2 regions of the Streptacidiphilus sp. MAP12-20 genome follow, and region 2 is predicted to be linked to the other one. Evidence: riboswitches for the same ligand, from Rfam matches in the RefSeq annotation. Region 2 holds a riboswitch; the other holds the start of a gene.
What was found. A riboswitch is a leader RNA that binds a small molecule or an ion and turns the genes downstream of it on or off. The one in region 2 is predicted to bind S-adenosylmethionine.

Region 1: it holds a riboswitch for S-adenosylmethionine, as region 2 does, so the genes downstream of both, thrC (threonine synthase) here and ABIA32_RS13110 (aminotransferase class V-fold PLP-dependent enzyme) in region 2, are expected to answer to the same signal.

Annotation. Positions count from the first base shown of each region.
Region 1 covers NZ_JBGCCK010000003.1:187,590-190,989, reverse strand. Annotated here, with positions in the region: gene ABIA32_RS05300 (MoaD/ThiS family protein) at 1-6, opposite strand, end outside; gene thrC (threonine synthase) at 3-1,304, opposite strand; SAM riboswitch class I at 1,298-1,446, opposite strand; gene ABIA32_RS05290 (glucosyl-3-phosphoglycerate synthase) at 1,612-2,574, shown strand; gene ABIA32_RS05285 (trehalose-6-phosphate synthase) at 2,617-3,400, shown strand, end outside.
Region 2 covers NZ_JBGCCK010000008.1:146,470-149,869, reverse strand. Annotated here, with positions in the region: gene ABIA32_RS13120 (rhomboid family intramembrane serine protease) at 1-312, shown strand, start outside; gene ABIA32_RS13115 (Lrp/AsnC family transcriptional regulator) at 365-646, shown strand; gene ABIA32_RS13110 (aminotransferase class V-fold PLP-dependent enzyme) at 663-2,030, opposite strand; SAM riboswitch class IV at 2,154-2,287, opposite strand; gene trpD (anthranilate phosphoribosyltransferase) at 2,516-3,400, opposite strand, start outside.

The DNA of each region.
Region 1 (3,400 bases), on a different contig from region 2:
GCTCATGCGAGGCCTGCCTCTCGGAACGAGTCAAGGGTGGGGCGGATGACGGCGGTCGGGCGGGCGGCGTCCGCCACGGCCTCCAGGGTCTTCAGGCCGTCGCCGGTGTTGAGCACGACGGTCTCGGCGGCCGGGTCCAGCACGCCGTTCTCGATCAGCTTGCGCAGCACGCCGACGGTGACGCCACCGGCGGTCTCGGCGAAGATGCCCTCGGTGCGCGCCAGCAGGCCGATCGCGTCGACAACCTGCTCGTCGTTGACGTCCTCGACCGCACCGCCGGTGCGGCGGACGATGTCGAGCACGTAGATGCCGTCGGCGGGATTGCCGATGGCCAGCGACTTGGCGATGGTGTCCGGCTTCTGCGGGCGGACCACGTCGTGGCCGGCCTTGAAGGCGGCGGACACGGGGGAGCAGCCCTCGGCCTGGGCGCCGAAGATCTTGTAGGGCTTGTCCTCGACGAGGCCGAGGGCGATCAGCTCCTTGAGGCCCTTGTCGATCTTCGTCAGCTGCGAGCCGGAGGCGATCGGGATCACCAGCTGGTCCGGGATCCGCCAGCCGAATTGCTCGCAGATCTCGTAGGCCAGCGTCTTGGAGCCCTCGCCGTAGTAGGGGCGCAGGTTGACGTTGACGAAGCCCCAGCCCTCACCGGCCGGGTCTCCGATCAGCTCGGAGCAGAAGCGGTTCACGTCGTCGTAGTTGCCGTCGATGCCGACGACGTCGCCGCCGTAGATCGCGGCCATGACGACCTTTCCGGCCTCCAGGTCGTGCGGGATGAAGACGCAGGCGCGCAGCCCGGTGCGGGCGGCGGCGGCGGTGACCGCGCCGGCCAGGTTGCCGGTGGAGGAGCAGGACAGCGTGGTGAAGCCGAAGGTGCGGGCGGCCTCGACGGCGATGGCCACGACCCGGTCCTTGAAGGAGTGGGTCGGGTTGCCGGAGTCGTCCTTGACGTAGAGGGAGCCGGTGATGCCGAGCTCGCGGGCCAGGTTGTTCGCCTTGACCAGCTTGGTCAGGCCCGGGTTCATGCTCGGGCGCTCGGCGACGTCCGGGGAGACCGGCAGCAGCGGGGCGTAGCGCCAGATGTTGGCGGGGCCGTTCTCGATCTGCTTGCGCAGGCCCTCCGGGTCACCGGCCGGGAGCTCGTAGGCGACCTCGAGCGGGCCGAAGCACTCCACACACGCGAAATCGGGAGCGAGGGGGGTGCGTGCTCCGCACTCGCGACAGGACAGGGCCACGGCGGGGCCGAAGGCGTCGGGTGCGACGGTGTGGCTGACAAGAGCCATGATGGCGAGAACCTCTCTCCTCATCTTCCCCGGGGCGCGTTTCGCCACAGGACGGAATTGGCACCTTCCCGGCCTGGGCCACGCGGCGTGTGCACGCTGCGGACTACCTGGCAGGGGGGTTGCCGGGACTTCGACGGGCCGTTCCCTCAGTCCCTCTGGATGAGCGCTATGGCGTCGCGCGTTCGCACGCGGCGCATTTGTCGGAGACGGACCCCAATGTGCGATGAGTCCACCTCGTCCTCAAGACTGTAACCGAAGCCCCACCGACCGCTCACTGCCGTCCGAGACGCGAGACGGGCGCGTCGCCGACCGTCACTGCCGAGGGAGATCCGTGCTGGACCAGGTCGAGGACTGGCTGCGCCGCCGCTCGTGGAGCGCTGCCGACCGACCCCTGCCCGAACTGCTGGCCGCGAAGCGGCGCAGCGGCGCGACCGTCAGCGTGGTGCTGCCCGCGCTCGACGAGGAGGAGACCGTAGGCGAGATCGTCGCCGCCATCCGCCGCGACCTGATGGAGGCCGTGCCGCTGGTGGACGAGCTGGTCGTGGTCGACTCCGGCTCGGTGGACCGCACGGCGGCCGAGGCCACGGCGGCGGGCGCACGCGTGGTCCACCGTGACGAGATCCTGCCGCGACTGCCGGTCGAGCCGGGCAAGGGGGAGGTGCTCTGGCGCTCGCTCTTCGTCACCCGCGGCGACATCGTCTGCTTCGTCGACTCGGACCTGCGGGCCTTCGACTCGACCTTCGTCTCCGGGATCGTCGGCCCGCTGCTGACCGATCCGGGGATCGACTTCGTCAAAGCGATGTACGACCGGCCTTTCGACACCGAGACCGGCTCCATTCCGGCGGGCGGCGGCCGGGTCACCGAGCTGGTGGCGCGCCCGCTGCTCAACCTGCACTGGCCGCTGCTGGCCGGCTTCGTCCAGCCGCTCGGCGGCGAGTACGCGGCGCGGCGCTCATTGCTGGAGCGGCTGCCCTTCCCGACCGGCTACGGCGTGGAGCTCGGCCTGCTGGTCGACGCGCTGACGGCGGTCGGCCTGGACGCGCTGGCCCAGGTGGACGTGGGCGTGCGGCACCATCGCCACCAGGACGCGCAGGCGCTGGGCCGGATGGCGGCGACGATCTACCGCACCGCGCTGGACCGGCTGAAGACGCCGGAGGAGCAGGTCACGTCGGAGCTGGTGCAGTTCACCCGCACGCCGGCCGGCTTCACGCCGAGCACGAGCGAGATCGCGCTGGTGGAGCGGCCGCCGGTGGTGACCGTGCCGGAGTACCGCGCGCGGCGGCGATCGCAGTAGGGAAAGGTTTGCTCCACTCCCGGACAGGCAAGGTTGACTGACATGGCTCGAACCACGACCGCGCCCATCGTGCTGGCTTCCAACCGCGGCCCCATCTCCTTCACGATCGAGGACGACGGCACGCTGACGCCGCGCCGGGGCGGGGGCGGACTGGTCTCGGGCCTGTCGGCGATCGGCACCGAGCAGGAGAGCGTCTGGGTCTGCGCGGCCCTGTCGGAGGGCGACCGCGCGGCGATCAGGCAGGGCCTGACCGACCCGGACGTGCACATGCTGGACATCGACCCGGGCACCTTCAACCGGGCCTACAACGGCATCGCGAACTCGACCCTCTGGTTCGTCCACCACCTCCTCTACGACACGCCGACCAAGCCCGTTTTCGGAGCCAACTTCCGCCGCGAATGGGCCTCCTACGAGGCGTACAACCGCGCCTTCGCGGACGCGCTGGCCGCGTGCGCGGCGCCCGGTGCGGCGGTACTCGTCCAGGACTACCACCTGTCACTGACACCCCGGCTGCTGCGCGAGCTCCGCCCCGACCTGCGGATCGGCCACTTCTCGCACACGCCCTGGGCCCCGCCGGACTACTACCGCCTGCTGCCCGACGACGTGGCGGCGCAGGTGCTGGAGGGCATCCTCGGCGCGGACCGGGCCGGCTTCCTGACCGAGCGCTGGGCGCGGACCTTCGCGCAGTGCTGCGAGGCCGTGCTGGGCGCGTCCGTCTCGGACTCACTGGCGGTGACGTACCGGGGACGGACGACGCAGCTGGGCGTGCACCCGCTCGGCGCGGACGCGGAGTTCCTGCGCGACCGCAGCCACCGCCCTGACGTGG
Region 2 (3,400 bases):
GCGATCGCGGGGGTCCTCGGCGCGTACCTGTGCCTGTATCCCCGGGCCAGGATCACCAGCCTGATCCCGCTGCTGCTCTTCCTGCCGCTGCGCTTCCCCGCCTGGCTGGTCCTGGGCTTCTGGTTCGCGGTGCAGTGGCTCTCCGTCCAGGCCACCGACCCCGCCGTGCCGGGCGTCGCCTATGCGGCGCACCTGATCGGCTTCACCGGCGGACTCGCCTTCACCTGGCTGCTCTTCCGTTACCGCGCCCGCCGTCCCGGCGGCCTGGGGCTCACCACCGCCCTCGCCCGCCTGAGGCACCGGCGACACTAGAGCGGCGGCACTAGCATGTGCAGGGCCCGCCCTCGCCGACAGGAGACTCTCCGTGATCACCGCCATCGTGCTCATCAAGACCAGCGTCGACCGGATCCCGGAGATCGCCGAGAGTATCGCCGCCCTCGACAGCGTCACCGAGGTCTACTCGGTCACCGGCGGCTGGGACCTCATCGCGATGGTGCGGGTGCGCGCGCACGAGGAGCTGGCCGAGGTGATCCCCGGCCAGCTCAACAAGGTGCCGGGCGTCGCCCACACCGAGACCCACGTGGCCTTCCGCACCTACTCCAGCCACGACCTCGACGCCGCGTTCGCCATCGGCCTCGACGACTGAACGCTCGTAACCGCTCTCAGCGGCGGGTGTCGGGAACGCAGCGCCCGCCCTCGGTCCGGTAGGACCACTGCGCGCCGTCGCTGACCAGCTCCCGCACGGCGCGCAGGAAGCGGTCGACGTGCTCCTCCGGCGTCCCCGCGCCGAAGCTGACCCGGATCGCGTTCAGGCTGCGCTCCCCCGGCAGTGACGCCTCCGGCGCCCCGCACTCGGACGGCGCGGTCTCCTCGCTGCCCAGCAGCGTGCGGACGAGCGGGTGCGCGCAGAAGAGCCCGTCGCGCACGCCGATCCCGTACTCGGCGGAGAGCGCGGCAGCGAAGTGCGAACTGTTCCAGCCCTGCACGACGAAGGAGAGCACGCCGACGCGCGGGTGGTCCTCACCGAAGAGCGTCAGCACTCGCACCTCGGGGATCTCCGCCAGGCCCTCGCGCAGCCGCTCGATCAGCTGCTGCTCACGCTCCTGGAGCGTCTCGAAGCCGGCCTCCTTCAGCGCGCGGCAGGCGGAGGCGACGGCGTAGGCGCCGATCACGTTCGGCGAACCCGCCTCGTGCCGGGCCGGCCCCTGGTGCCACTCGACGGCGACGGAGCCGTCCGCCTCCCGCGCGACGGTGCGGCTCGCGCCGCCGCCCGCGAGGTACGGCTCGGCCGCGTCCAGCCAGTCCGCGCGCCCGGCGAGCACGCCCGCGCCGAAGGGCGCGTAGAGCTTGTGCCCGGAGAAGGCGACCCAGTCCACGTCGAGCTCGCGCACCGAGACGGCGTGATGCGGCGCCAACTGCGCCGCGTCCAGCACGATCCGCGCCCCATGACGGTGCGACACCTCAGCGAGCTCGGCGACCGGCCAGATCTCGCCGGTCACGTTGGACGCGCCGGTGACGCAGACCAGCTTCGGCCCCTCCCCGGCCTCCGCGAGCGCGGCGTCCAGCGCGGCGACGGCCTGCTCGGGGGAGCGCGGCGCGCGCAGGTAGGTGACGTCGAGCCCGCGTCCGGGCCAGGGCAGCAGGGACGCGTGGTGCTCGGTCTCGAAGGCGAAGACCCGGGTCCCTGCGGGCAGCGCGCCGGCCAGCAGGTTCAGTGAGTCGGTGGTGGCCCGGGTGAAGACGACCTGGTCGCCCTCGCGCAGATCGAGGAAGTCGGCGACGGCGGCGCGGCTCTGTTCGAACAGGTCGGTGGACAGCTGCGACAGGTAACCGGCCCCGCGGTGGACGCTGCCGTAGTAGGGCGCGTAGGCGGCGACGTCGTCCCAGACCCGCTGAAGCGCTGGAGCGCTGGCGGCGTAGTCGAGCGCGGCGTAGGTGACCTTCTCGCCGGACACGAGCGGGACCTCGACGTCACGGCCGAGGACGGGCAGGGGCTGACAAACCGCGACATTACGGGCGACGACAGACATGGCGGTACCTCCGGGGAATGCACATGGGTATGGCAAAGAAGCCCCTGCTTCGGGGCAGTGACGGAGAAGAGGAGGCGCTTCGGCCTCTACCGCATTCGCTTCGACATGGGAACACCCCTCGGAGATCCGCGCTTGCCCGACGGCACGTTTTGCCGCAGGCCTGGTCGTCACCCGGAGGCACCCCACCACGGTCGGAGGGTTGCCGGACAGCGAGCCGGGGCTTCAGCGGCGGACGCCGCGTGCTGTCACTCGTGACCTGTTCAGGAGTATGCCAGAGGACCACTCCGTGAGCGAAGGGCGTTCCGACATATGAGAAGTTGCACTACCCAGGGGCGCGAGGGCTCTTGCGCGCAGAGGGCAAGTTGCACCTCCAGGGGCGCGGGGAACTGCGCGAACAACCACCCTGTGCGGATGGCCCCGCTCGTTCGGCGGCCCAGCTCGCTGGGTGGCTTGTCGCGCAGTTCCCCGCGCCCCTGATGGTGCAACTAGCCCTTCATTGTCGCGCTCGCCCACTCCGCGAGCTTGCGTTCCGCCGCGCCGGAGTCCAGGGACTCTTCCGTGCGCGCCACCGCGGAGCGCATCTGCTCCACGAACGGCGCGTCCGTCTGCGCGAGCGCGACCAGCGCCGACGCGCTGTTCAGGACGACCGCGTCCCGGACGGGACCCTTCTCGCCCGCGAGGACCCGCCGCGCGACCTCCGCGTTGAACGACGCGTCCGCGCCGCGCAGCGATTCGATCGGGGCCAGCTCGATGCCGACGTCCCGAGGGTCGAAGGAGAGCTCCTCCACCTCTCCCCCGCGCACCCGCCACACCGTCGACGTCGTCGTGATCGTCAACTCGTCGAGGCCGTCGTCACCCCGGAACACCAGAGCCGAATTGCCACGCCGTGCCAGCACGCCGGCGATCAGGCCGGCCATGCGCCGGTCGAAGCAGCCGACCGCGTTCGCGCCCACCCGGGCCGGGTTGGTCAGCGGGCCGAGCAGGTTGAAGAAGGTCGGGATGCGCAGATCCCCGCGCGCCGTCGCGGCATGCCGCATGGAGGGGTGGAAGACCGGCGCAGGACAGTACGTGATGCCCGTCTGCGCGCCGACCTCGGCGACCCGCTGCGGGGTCAGGCCCAGGTTGACGCCAAGCTTCTCCAGCACGTCCGTCGCACCGCTCGCGCTCGATGCCGCGCGGTTGCCGTGCTTGGCCACCCGCGCGCCCGCGCCCGCCGCGACGATCGCCGACATGGTCGAGATGTTCACCGTCTTGGCCCGGTCACCGCCGGTGCCGACGATGTCCACCGCCGGTCCGGGCACCTCGATCAGCGTCGCGTGCGCGTACATCGCCTCGACCAGGCCCGTGATCTCCTCGACCGTCTCGCCCTT